Linked DNA regions of Starkeya sp. ORNL1. The protein of the gene in region 1 interacts with the protein of each later gene in a pairwise test. Links are inferred from orthologs where the notes say so. Each region holds a gene or a part of one and is shown on either strand. Other genes may lie near its edges.

Region 1 (7,848 bases):
TCAGCGTGTCGTCGATGGCGGTAATGATCTGCGAGGTGAGGTGCTCTTGCGTCTGCAGGCGGCGGGCATAGAGCTCCACCACCCGGGCCATCTTGGACAGGCCGACGACGCGTTCCACCGGGAAATAGCCGATGTGCACCTTGCCGCTGAACGGCACCATGTGGTGCTCGCAGTGCGAATAGAAGGTGATGTCGCGCACCAGCACCATGTCGTCGAAATTGCCGATCTCGCCGAAGGTACGGTCGAGAATCGCCGCTTCCGGGATGTGGTAGCCGGAATAGAGCTCCTCATAGGCGCGAACCACGCGCTTGGGCGTATCGACCAGGCCCTCGCGGTTCGGATCATCGCCGGCCCAGGCAATGAGGGTACGCACGGCGGCTTCGGCGTCTTCGCGCGACGGGCGCTTCTTGGCTTCCGCCTCGCTCTGGGCACGATGCATCAGGGATCTCAGCACGGCATCCATGACGAACTCCGTTCGACGGCGCGTTTCTTACCGGAGCGCCGGGGTGTCACCGGTTTTTGTCGCCATGTCCACGACGTGGCGGCGTCTGGCCGCTCGATCATGTACCGTGACTTTGTCCGCAGCCTTTGTCGCCTTTCGGCTTCTTTCGTCCGCGAACAGTCCCTCCTATATAGGGGAGTGACGAAGGCCCGCAATATTTCGCGCCGATGTTCCGGCGCGCAGGACGGTCACGGCATGCTGAACGAGGTCTATAACAGGCGCATCATCGAGCTGGCGGCGGACATACCACGCCTCGGCCGGCTCGCGACGCCGGACGCCAGTGCAACGGCGCATTCCAAGCTTTGCGGTTCGACGGTGACGATCGACCTGGCAATGCATGACGGCAAGGTGACGGATTTCGCCCATGAGGTGCGCGCCTGCGCACTCGGGCAAGCGTCGTCTTCCATCATGGCAGGGTTGGTGGTCGGCTCGACCGCCGACGAATTGCGCGCGGTGCGCGAGACGATGCGCCGCATGTTGAAGGAGAACGGCGCGCCGCCCGACGGGCGCTGGGCCGAGCTCGCGGTACTTGAGCCGGTGCGCGACTACAAGGCGCGCCACGCCTCGACCATGCTGACCTTCGACGCGGTGGTCGACGCGGTCGGCCAGATCGAGGCCAAGGCCGCCAACCGGCAGGTTGCCGCCGCCGAGTGAGTCGCGCCGAGCCCTCATCGCTCGGTGAAGAAGGTGAACAGCACCTCGCCATCGGCGCCGGTGAGGCAGAGGAAGCGGTTCGCCCGATCGGTGCGATCGCGCCTTATATAGGCCTCGCCCATCAGCACGCCCTTCACCGCGGTGTCGCCGAGCTTGCCGTCGGCGTCGGCGATGGTGAGGCCGTCGACATCGATGAATATATCCTCGACCGAAGGTGATTGCTGCTTCAGCCGGGCGAGGGCACGCTCCTTGCACGCGGCCACGCGCTGCATGTCCTTGTCGCCGGCGTCGACGCTCGGCTCGTCCGCGGGTGCCTCGGTCGCCGGGGGGGCTTCCGGCGGCTTGGGAACCGGGACAGGCTCGGCCGGCTTGGCGGGCGGGGGTGGTGCGGTTTGTGCGCCGGCACTGCCGGCGGCAAGAAGCGCCGACAGCACGAGCGGTATGAGGAGACGATGTGGGGTGGCTGGCATCGGGTATCTCCCTGACAACGCTCCGTCTACGGCCTGCGATAATGCAGGGGACGGTGCGATGTTCCCGATGCGCGGTGAAGCCGGAATGGCGGCCGGCGCTTTCCGCCGGCCGCAAGTCGCTGCTACGAAGCGATCAGCTGCCGTAGCCGAGGGCGTGGCGGACTTCGGCCTTAGCCTGCTCGAAATCGGCTTTGAACTGCGGATTCTGCAGTTCCTGGGCGGCGATCAGGGTGCCAGCGATGCGGCCGGCCTCGATGTCGGTCTTGTAGTGCAGGCCGCCGACCATGCGGTTATGCGCGAAATCCGCGGCGCGGGCGAAGATCTCGGCGCGCTTCTCCGGCACCATATTGGCGAGCACCACGGCGGTGAGATAGGCGAAGGAGGCATGGCCGCTGGGATATGCGCCGCTGTTGGAGATGGTGATGCCCGGCTTGACCCGGCTGTCGGCCTTGTGCGGGCGCGGGCGCTTCCAGACGTCCTTGGCGGGGTCCACGATAAAACCCTCGTCCTCGGCCACCTTGGCGAAGAACGCCTTGGCGAGGGGCAGCTTCTCCGGGGTGAAGTCGGGGCCGAAGACATTGGCGAAGCGGAACACGTTCTCCTGCACGTCCGCCTGGGCGGCGGCGACCTGCTCGGGCGTATTGTTCTGCTGGATGACCAGAAGCTCTTCGATCTCGGCCTTGCTGGTGGCGGAATCATTGGCGGGCGGCGGCGCGAGCACCTTCAAGAGGTCGAGCTGCTCATGGGTGATGTAATTGCCGCCCTCGGCAAAAGCGGGCACGGCAGTGAACAGGACGAGGAGCGTGGGAAGGACCGCAATCCGGCGCATGGGATTTCACCTGAAATGTTGGAATTGAACGCGGCCGAAAATAGGAAACGGCATGTGACGAGAACGTGTCAGCTGCCAGGTCATCGGTCTGATTTGTAAGTGAATAATATGAGCGATCGTGAGTTACCAAAGGTTATATTTCGTTACGTCAGCGCCGTACCGCGCACGATTCTGCGCATTCCGATACTTACCTATCGTTATACACTGTCCTCCTTCATGGGGCGTCAGTGCCGATATTTGCCGACGTGTTCCGAATATGCCGATACGGCAATCGCCACCCACGGCGCCTGGGCGGGCGGCTGGATGGCGGCGGGGCGCATCTGCCGCTGCCACCCCTGGGGCGGCTCCGGATTCGAGGCGGTGCCTGTCGAATTGCCGCCAAATGGCGTGTGGTATATGCCGTGGCGCTATGCGCGCCGGCCTTCGAGCTGGGTGCGTAAAGTCGACTGATTACCGCTGACCAACAAGCCTACCTGCGTGGTTCGCAGGAGTGGGCAGGAGAAAAGCCGATGATCCATCTCACCTTCCCCGATGGCGCTGTGCGTGAGTTTGCTCCCGGCACCACGGGCGCCGAGGTCGCCTCGTCGATTGCCAAGTCACTGGCCAAGAAGTCGCTGGCCATGAAGCTCGACGGCACGCTGGCCGACCTGTCCGATCCGATCACCACCGATGCGAAGTTCGAGCTCGTCACCCGCGAGAGCCCGGAAGCGCTGGAACTGATCCGCCACGACGCCGCGCACGTGCTGGCGGAGGCGGTGCAGGAGCTGTGGCCGGGTACCCAGGTGACCATCGGCCCGGTGATCGAGAACGGCTTCTATTACGACTTCTTCCGCAACGAACCGTTCTCGCTGGAGGATTTCGCTGCGATCGAGAAGAAGATGCGCGAGATCATCGCCCGCGACGCGCCCTTCACCAAGGAAGTGTGGAGCCGCGACGAGACCAAGCGCGTCTTCGCCGAGAAGGGCGAGGCGTTCAAGGTCGAGCTGGTGGATGCGATCCCTGCCGACCAGTCGATCAAGATCTACAAGCAGGGCACCTGGTTCGATCTCTGCCGCGGCCCACACATGCCGAGCGTCGGCAAGATCGGCAATGCCTTCAAGCTGATGAAGGTGGCCGGCGCCTATTGGCGCGGCGATTCCAACAATCCGATGCTGACCCGCATCTACGGTACCGCCTGGCGCACCCAGGAAGAGCTCGACAACTATATCCACCAGCTCGAGGAAGCCGAGAAGCGCGACCACCGCCGGCTCGGGAGGGAGATGGACCTGTTCCACTTCCAGGAGGAAGGGCCGGGCGTCGTGTTCTGGCACCCGAAGGGCTGGACCCTGTTCCAGGGCCTCGTCTCCTATATGCGCCGGCGGCTCGCCGCCGACTATGCCGAGGTCAATGCCCCGCAGGTGCTCGACAAGTCGCTGTGGGAGACCTCCGGCCATTGGGGCTGGTACAAGGAGAACATGTTCAAGGTGCAGTCCGCGGGCGACGGCACCGAGGACGAGCGCGTGTTCGCGCTGAAGCCGATGAACTGCCCCGGCCATGTGCAGATCTTCAAGCACGGCCTGAAGAGCTATCGCGACCTGCCGATGCGCCTCGCCGAGTTCGGCGCGGTGCACCGCTACGAGCCGTCCGGCGCGCTGCACGGGCTGATGCGGGTGCGCGGCTTCACCCAGGACGATGCCCACATCTTCTGCACCGAGGAGCAGATGGCGGCGGAGTGCCTGAAGATCAACGATCTGATCCTCTCGACCTATGCCGATTTCGGCTTCGACGAGATCATCGTGAAGCTCTCCACCCGACCCGACAAGCGGGTCGGCTCCGACGAGGTGTGGGACCACGCCGAGGAGGTGATGGGCCGGGTGCTGGAGCAGATCGCGGCGCAGTCCAACCGCATCAAGACCGGCATATTGCCGGGCGAGGGCGCCTTCTACGGGCCGAAGTTCGAATACACGCTGCGCGACGCCATCGGCCGCGAATGGCAGTGCGGCACCACGCAGATCGACTTCAATCTGCCGGAGCGCTTCGGCGCCTTCTATGTCGATGCCGACGGCACCAAGAAGACCCCGGTGATGATCCACCGTGCCATTTGCGGCTCGATGGAGCGCTTTACCGGCATCCTCATCGAGCATTTCGCCGGGCACTTCCCGCTGTGGCTGGCGCCGATCCAGGCGGTGGTGGCGACCATCACCTCCGAGGGTGACGAGTACGCGCAGGAGATCGTCGCGCTGGCGAAGAAAGCCGGCCTGCGGGTCGAGCTCGACGTGCGCAACGAGAAGATCAACTACAAGGTCCGCGAGCACTCGCTGGCCAAGGTGCCGGCGCTGATCGTGGTCGGGCGCAAGGAGGCGGCGGAGCGCACCGTCTCCATCCGCCGGCTCGGCTCGCAGAACCAGACCTCGATGACGCTTGAGGAGGCGCTGGCGTCGCTGGTCGACGAGGCGACGGCGCCGGACGTGGTGAGGGATAAGGCGGCGGCCTGACGGCTTCGCCTCTACACAAGTCGTCATCCCGGCCGAAGCACCGAGGTGCGTAGAGCCGGGATCGCGTGAAGGTTGGGAGCGCCTTCTGCTTTTTCACGGCGAAGGAGGCGATCCCGGTCGTTCGCGATCCCGGCTCGGCCTGCGGCCGTCCGGGATGACGGCGAAATGTGAAGAGAGGGGCCTTACGCCCCCATGTGCCGCCTGATTTCGGCGGCCAGCGCCTCGATCTCCAGCGCGCCCTTGCTGCCGGGCGCGGTCTCCAGGATGGTCCGGCCGTCGCCCATGCTGGCGGCGAAGGCGACGCGGTTGCCGAGCCGGGTTTCCGCTGCCGGATGGCCGAGCGCGCGGATCGCGGCGCTGATCTCCTCGGTGAGCGCCACCCGCGACAGTGCGCGGTTGATGATGAGCAGCGAGGTGACGCCCTCCTTGGCGATCATCTCCAGCGTCGGCTGCGTGGCCCACAGATCGATCGGGGTCGGCTGCACCGGCACCGCGACCAGCGCGGCGGCTTCGATGGCCGGGCGGGATTCGATGTCCGATTTCGGCGGGGTGTCGATGACGACGATGTCGTAGTCGCGGGCGAGGCTGCGCGCCTCGCGCCGGGCACCCCAGCCGCTGGCGGTGCGGAAATCGAGGCCGGTATGGTCCTCGCCGAGGTTCGCCTCACGCGCCTCGAACCATTCCCCGAGGCTGCCCTGCGGATCGCAATCCAGCAGTGCCACACGCTCGCCATTGCGGGATAGGGCCACTGCCAGATGCGCAGCGACCGTCGTCTTGCCCGAGCCGCCCTTCTGCTGGGCCAGCGTGATGATTCGCCCGCTCATAATAAAACCTGCCCCGTGCGGGGCAGGTTTGCATCGCAACAGACTGGCTGCAACCCTTATCGGTTGCGGTCAGGAGGTTTTCGCCCCGCTGCCGAGCACCACGACCTTGGTGCCCACCGCGACGCGGCTGTAGAGGTCGATGGCGTCCTGGTTGATCATGCGGATGCAGCCCGACGACACATTGGTGCCGATGGTGTTCGGCTCCACCGTGCCGTGGATGCGGTAGAGCGTGTCCTTGTTGTTCTGCCACAGATACATGGCACGGGCGCCGAGCGGGTTGCCGGGGCCGCCATGCATGCCGATGCCGCTCTGCAGCTGGGTGAGCTGCGACTTGATGTCGGGGCGGCGGGCGATCATTTCCTTCGGCGGATACCAGTCCGGCCATTCCTGCTTGGAATTGATGGTCGCGGAGCCGGACCAGGCGAACCCTTCCTTGCCGACGCCGACGCCGTAGCGCATCGCACGGCCGCCCGGCATGATGTAGTAGAGGAAGTGCGCGCTGGGATCGATCACGATGGTGCCGGGCGCTTCGCGGCCGCTGTAGTCGACTTCGCGGCGCAGGAACACCGGATTGATGTTCGAGGTGTCGACCGCGGCGATGGGAAAGCGATCCTGCACCGGGCCGTACATGGAAGCGTTGCTGGGCATGGCGGCCAGCGGCGCCGGGGTGATCGGCTCCATGAGCGACGTGCGGTTGGCCGACGTTGAGGTCTGGCTGCAGGCACCCAGGCCGAGAGCAAGGCCGGCAATGGGCAGGCCGGCGAGGAAGGAACGGCGATTGACGTCGGACATGGAGGGAAAAGCCTCTGGGGGAGCGGTCGATTCGATGTTACCGGCGAGCGCGCGCTTTCGATATTGCAGGCAGGACACGCAAGGAAACTGATTTGCTTTCAAGGAGTTCCAAGCTTACGATAGGGAAGCTTGGAGCGCCGTGCCGAGTTCCTCGCCGAGGCCGCGAATACGCTACACCGCCAGCCTCACAGCTCCAGATAAACACTCTGTCATGAACGAAGGCTGTATGCGCCGAATGCCGTACCGTTATCTCGGCCGCGGCAGCGTTTTCACTCCGTCGACCCAGGAATAGTCGAAATAGCCGAGGCGGGCGAGCGGCTGCAAAAGCTCGGTGCGCAGCAGGCCGTTCTCGATGAAGCTGTCATCGATATGGATGCCAACGACTTCGCCGAACACCAGGAAGCGGCCTGAGGGCACGCCGCCGCGCGCCTTTACTTCAATGGTCTCGGTCCAGACGCACTCCAGTGCGCAGGGCGAGGCGGCGACGCGGGGCGGCTTCACCAGATGCGAGCGGGCGCGCTCCAGCCCCGCGAGTTCAAACTCGCTTTCATGCGAGGCGACCGGCTTGGAGGTCAAATTCACCTGCTCGATCAACGCCAGCGTGGCGAGATTGCAGACAAACTCGCCGGTGGCCTCGATGTTCTCGACCGAGTGCTTGCGTCCATCGCTGGAGAAGGCGACGACATCCGGCGCCTCGCTCACCAGATTGAAGAAGGAATAGGGGGCGAGATTGGCGGTGCCGTCCGGTGCCAGGCTCGATATCCAGCCGATCGGGCGCGGCGTGACGATGGCCTTCAGCGGATTGTGCGGCAGGCGATCGCGGTCTCGCTTTCCCGGCTCGTAGAACATCAGAACCTCGTGACGATGTCGGAGAGCGCGGGGCGCGGACGGTCTTCCTGCGCCTTGGCGAGCGTGCCGATATGGACGAAGCCGACGATGCGCTCATTCTCGGCAAGGCCGAACGCGGCGCGGGTGCGCGGGTCGTAGGCGTACCATTCGGTGAGCCAGGTCGCGGCATAGCCGTGGGCATGGGCGGCGAGCACCAGCAGCGTCGAGGCGGCAGCGCCGGACATCAGCTGCTCCCATTCCGGGATCTTGACGTGCGGGCCGGCCCTGGAGACCACCGCGATCACCACCGGGGCGCGGGAGAGCCGAGTGCGCTCGATATTCACACGGTCGTCGTCGGCGTCCGGATTGTCTTGCCGGAAGACGCTGGCGATGGCCTCGCCGGCGCGCTCGCGGGCCTCGCCCTCGAACACCACGAAGCGCCACGGTGCGAGCTTGCCGTGGTCCGGCACGCGCG
Region 2 (4,940 bases), 640 kb from region 1 along the record:
GCGATGAAATAGCTTGCCTGCCCGTGTCGGCGCCGGAGGGGCGAAGCGCTTGCGGAAACCGTTGAAACCACCTATTTCACGCCCGATTTTTCGTGGCTCGGTTGCCGCGCAAGGGAAGATGCAATGGCCAAAGAGAAGTTCAACCGTTCGAAGCCGCACTGCAACATTGGTACGATTGGCCATGTCGACCATGGCAAGACGTCGTTGACGGCGGCGATCACGAAGGTTCTCGCCGAGACGGGCGGGGCGACGTTCACGGCGTACGACCAGATTGACAAGGCGCCGGAAGAGAAGGCGCGCGGCATCACGATCTCGACGGCGCACGTCGAGTACGAGACGTCGAACCGTCACTATGCGCACGTCGACTGCCCCGGTCACGCCGACTATGTGAAGAACATGATCACCGGCGCGGCGCAGATGGACGGCGCGATCCTGGTGGTGTCGGCGGCGGACGGCCCGATGCCGCAGACCCGCGAGCACATCCTTCTGGCGCGCCAGGTCGGCGTTCCTGCGCTGGTGGTGTTCCTCAACAAGTGCGACATGGTCGACGACGAGGAACTGCTGGAGCTGGTTGAGCTCGAGGTTCGCGAGCTGCTGTCGAAGTACGACTTCCCCGGCGACGACATTCCGATCGTGCGCGGCTCGGCGCTGGTGGCGCTGGAGAACGGCGATCCGAAGCTCGGCAAGGAAGCCATCCAGAAGCTGATGAGCGAAGTGGATGCCTACATCCCGCAGCCGGAGCGTCCGATCGACCAGCCGTTCCTGATGCCGATCGAGGACGTGTTCTCGATCTCGGGCCGCGGCACGGTGGTGACCGGTCGCGTCGAGCGCGGCATCGTGAAGGTCGGCGAGGAAGTCGAGATCGTCGGCATCCGTCCGACGGTGAAGACCACGGTGACCGGCATCGAGATGTTCCGCAAGCTGTTGGACCAGGGCCAGGCCGGCGACAATGTCGGCGTGCTGCTGCGCGGCACCAAGCGCGAGGACGTCGAGCGCGGCCAGGTTGTGTGCAAGCCGGGTTCGGTGAAGCCGCACACCAAGTTCAAGGCCGAGGCGTACATCCTGACCAAGGAAGAAGGCGGTCGTCACACCCCGTTCTTCACCAACTACCGTCCGCAGTTCTACTTCCGGACCACGGACGTGACCGGGATCGTGACGCTGCCGGAAGGCACCGAGATGGTGATGCCGGGCGACAACGTGACGGTCGACGTTGCGCTGATCGTGCCGATCGCGATGGAAGAGAAGCTGCGCTTCGCCATCCGCGAAGGCGGCCGCACCGTCGGTGCCGGCGTCGTCGCCAGCATCATCGAGTGAGCGAGGCTCTGCTTCGCAATGAAGATGTTTCGGGCGCCCCCAAGGGCGCCCGATTCGTTTTGCGCTATATTCCGCAGGCGTGTGCTCGTAGCCGCGGCGTGATGCGTGAATTGGGGCCGTCTGCCCCTTTACAGGTGCGGGCCGGATCAACTAGGAACAGCGCCCGGGCCGCCTCGGCGTGCTTAGGAGTGTAGCTCAACTGGTTAGAGCACCGGTCTCCAAAACCGGGGGTTGGGGGTTCGAGTCCCTCCACTCCTGCCACCTTCAAGAAGACGGCGGCAGGACAAGGATTGCAGCGCTCCCCATACTTGCGGATTCGGTGGCGCGTACAAATCTTCAGCATGTCCTTTGACGTAACCCGCCGCACAGGCTATACGCCCGCTCTACCCATTTGATTTGATGTGGACAGCGCGGGAATAACTCCCCCGCGCTAGAGGCGTTTCGAGACGAGCATGGCGAAGACGAACCCCGTCGAGTTCTTTCAGCAGGTCCGCGCGGAAACCCGCAAGGTCACCTGGCCGACCCGTCGCGAGACGCTCATCACCACGGCGATGGTGTTCGTCATGGTGGTGCTGGCGTCCCTCTTCTTCCTGGTCGCGGACCAGATCCTGAGCTTCGCCGTGGCGCAGCTCCTGCAGATCGGCCGTTGAGGGAAGGCGAGATGACGAAGCGCTGGTACATCGTCCACGCCTATTCGAACTTCGAGAAGAAGGTCGCGGACTCGATCAAGGAGCAGGCCGGGCAGCGTGGCCTCACCGACCTGTTCGAGCAGGTGCTGGTGCCGACCGAGAAGGTCGTCGAGGTACGCCGCGGCCGCAAGGTCGATGCCGAGCGGAAGTTCTTCCCGGGCTATGTGCTGGTGAAGATGGACCTCACCGACGAGGCGTTCCATCTGATCAAGAATACCCCGAAGGTGACCGGCTTCCTCGGCGCCGACAACAAGCCGATGCCGATCCCCGAGAGCGAGGCGATGCGCATCCTGCAGCAGGTGCAGGAGGGTATCGAGCGCCCGAAGCCCTCCATCACCTTCGAGGTGGGCGAGACGGTGAAGGTCGCGGACGGCCCGTTCGCTTCCTTCAACGGCATTGTCGAGGAAGTCGACGACGCCCGCTCGCGCCTCAAGGTGGCGGTGTCGATCTTCGGCCGGGCCACCCCGGTCGAACTGGAATTCGCGCAGGTCGAAAAGACCTGAGCGATCACGCCGGGGCGGCTCGCGCCACCCTGGCAGGTCGTGGGAGGGCAAGGCGGTCGCCAACCGTCTTCAACCCGCACCACGGACCCCTAAGCCGGCGGAGCGCCGGCGCATATTGGGAGTAAGACATGGCGAAGAAGATTACCGGCTATATCAAACTGCAAGTGCCCGCCGGGTCGGCGAATCCCGCCCCCCCGATCGGCCCCGCGCTCGGCCAGCGCGGCCTGAACATCATGGAGTTCTGCAAGGCGTTCAACGCGCAGACCGGCCAGCTGGAAAAGGGCATGCCGATCCCGGTCGTCATCACGGCGTACCAGGACCGTTCCTTCACCTTCGAGCTCAAGACCCCTCCGGTCTCCTACTTCCTGAAGAAGGCGGCGGGTCTCGAGACCAAGAAGAAGCCCGGCTCCGGCTCGAAGACGCCCGGCAAGGGCTTCGTCGGCAAGATCTCCAACGCCCAGATGCGCGAGATCGCCGAGAAGAAGATGAAGGATCTGAACTGCGACACCGTCGAATCGGCCGTGCGCATGATCGAAGGCTCCGCCCGTTCCATGGGCCTCGAGGTGGTGGGCTGAACCGATGGCAAACATTGCAAAGCGTGTCCGTGCTACCCGTGAAGGCGTCGATCGCCTGAAGCTCTATGGCCTCGACGAGGCTCTGGGCATGATCAAGGAGCGGGCCACCGCCAAGTTCGACGAGACCATCGAGGTCGCGATCAATCTCGGCGTCGATCCCCGCCATGCCGACCAGATGGTCCGCGGCGTGTGCAACCTGCCGAACGGCTCCGGCCGTACCGTGCGCGTTGCCGTGTTCGCGCGCGGCGCCAAGGCCGACGAGGCCAAGGCGGCCGGTGCCGACATCGTCGGCGCCGAGGACCTCCTGGAGATCGTCCAGGGCGGCACCATCGAGTTCGATCGCTGCATCGCCACGCCGGACCTGATGCCGCTGGTCGGCCGTCTCGGCAAGGTGCTCGGCCCGCGCGGCCTGATGCCGAACCCGAAGGTCGGCACCGTGACCATGGACGTGAAGGGCGCGGTGGAAGCTGCCAAGGGCGGCGCCGTCGAGTTCCGCGTCGAGAAGGCCGGCATCATCCACGCCGGCATCGGCAAGGCCTCGTTCCCGGTCGACAAGCTGGCCCAGAACATCCGCGCCTTCGCCGACGCGGTGGTCCGCGCCAAGCCGACCGGCGCCAAGGGCACCTATGTCCAGCGCATCGCGGTGTCCTCGACCATGGGCCCGGGCGTGAAGGTCGAGCCGGCCACGGTGCTCACCGCGGGTGCCGGCGCCTGATCGAGGTCGCGGTGGCGTGATCGCCGCTATGTGGAAATGTCAAGCCCCTGATGCTATCGGGGGTGACAAATCCACTTCGACCCTCTATATGGCAGGTTTCGCTCCGGACTCGTTCGGGGCGATATCGAAGAAATTTCAGACTTTCGTCCATTAACCCGGACGAAGGGGCCGGTGGGGCTCGCCCTGCCGGCCTAGAGCATGTTCCGCGATGTCCAAGGACGGAAGGGGAACACGCTCTAAGTCCTGTCCGAGACTGCAGGTGCCGCGCCCTCAAAAGCCCGGCGTAATCCCAATCCGGGGCCTGCATAGACGGGGTACGACCGAGACGTGATGCCCGGCTTGCCGGTCGTTGGGTTTCGGCTCGAACCAGCGCCTTGGCCGGAATTTCCGGGTCCCAGGGGGACAGGAACTAAGCGTCGACCCGTCTTCTCGAAGATGGGCCGGCAAGGCGCAAACCGGCGGAGCGGGATCCTCCCAATCCGCCACCGGAGAGCAAGAGAAGTGGATCGAGCGCAAAAAGAAGAGCTCGTCGCGTCGCTTTCCGAAGTGTTCAAGAGCACTTCGGTTGTCGTCGTGGCCCACTATTCCGGTATCACCGTCGCTCAGATGTCCAAGCTGCGTCAGCAGATGAAGGCGAGCGGCGCGACCGTGAAAGTGGCTAAGAACCGCCTCGCGAAGATCGCTCTCGAAGGATCGGACGTCGCACATGTCGGCTCCCTGCTGAAGGGCCCGACCATCATCGCTTATTCGAGCGATCCTGTTGCGGCGCCGAAGGTTGCCGTCGACTTCGCCAAGACCAATGACAAGTTCGTCATCCTTGGCGGGGCATTCGGCAAGACCGCCCTCAACCCCGACGGTGTCAAGGCCCTGGCCACGATGCCGTCTCTGGACGAACTGCGCGCCAAGCTGATTGGGCTCATCAACGCCCCGGCTACCAAGATCGCACAGGTCGTCAACGCGCCGGCGGCGAAGCTCGCCCGCGTGTTCGGGGCTTACGGCCGCGAGAACGAAGCCGCGTGAGGCTTTCCCGGTAAAATCTGGTTCGAACCGAAATCCAAGGACTTAGATAAAATGGCTGATCTGTCGAAGCTCGTCGACGAGCTTTCCAACCTGACCGTCCTCGAGGCTGCCGAGCTCGCGAAGC

The links. The genes of interacting proteins can lie anywhere in the genome.
Region 2: the proteins of thrS (region 1) and rplA interact in binary tests that used the Escherichia coli proteins (3 or more experiments, as listed by UniProt). The link is inferred for Starkeya sp. ORNL1 from one-to-one orthologs.

The regions. Positions count from the first base shown.
Region 1 is NZ_CP048834.1:333,027-340,874, forward strand. What follows is about bases 2,533-5,446. They hold thrS (threonine--tRNA ligase), read left to right. Parts: upstream 2,533-2,964; coding sequence 2,965-4,929; downstream 4,930-5,446. Other genes in these bases: yidD (membrane protein insertion efficiency factor YidD), read left to right, coding at 2,564-2,905; parA (ParA family partition ATPase), read right to left, coding at 5,112-5,446. In the rest of the region: GTP cyclohydrolase I FolE, read right to left, coding at 1-463; G3545_RS01605 (iron-sulfur cluster assembly scaffold protein), read left to right, coding at 698-1,156; G3545_RS01610 (hypothetical protein), read right to left, coding at 1,171-1,626; G3545_RS01615 (phosphatase PAP2 family protein), read right to left, coding at 1,760-2,455; more of parA, read right to left, coding at 5,447-5,753; G3545_RS01635 (L,D-transpeptidase), read right to left, coding at 5,823-6,545; G3545_RS01640 (flavin reductase family protein), read right to left, coding at 6,792-7,394; G3545_RS01645 (nitroreductase), read right to left, coding at 7,394-7,848. UniProt on the Escherichia coli protein: Catalyzes the attachment of threonine to tRNA(Thr) in a two-step reaction: L-threonine is first activated by ATP to form Thr-AMP and then transferred to the acceptor end of tRNA(Thr). The rate-limiting step is amino acid activation in the presence of tRNA.
Region 2 is NZ_CP048834.1:977,216-982,155, reverse strand. What follows is about bases 1,945-4,940. They hold rplA (50S ribosomal protein L1), read left to right. Parts: upstream 1,945-3,085; coding sequence 3,086-3,796; downstream 3,797-4,940. Other genes in these bases: rplL (50S ribosomal protein L7/L12), read left to right, coding at 4,868-4,940; rplJ (50S ribosomal protein L10), read left to right, coding at 4,298-4,816; rplK (50S ribosomal protein L11), read left to right, coding at 2,635-3,081; nusG (transcription termination/antitermination protein NusG), read left to right, coding at 1,976-2,506; secE (preprotein translocase subunit SecE), read left to right, coding at 1,945-1,964. Also shown: G3545_RS04855 (hypothetical protein), read left to right, coding at 1-12; tuf (elongation factor Tu), read left to right, coding at 124-1,314; more of secE, read left to right, coding at 1,767-1,944. UniProt on the Escherichia coli protein: One of the primary rRNA binding proteins, it binds very close to the 3'-end of the 23S rRNA. Forms part of the L1 stalk. It is often not seen in high-resolution crystal structures, but can be seen in cryo_EM and 3D reconstruction models.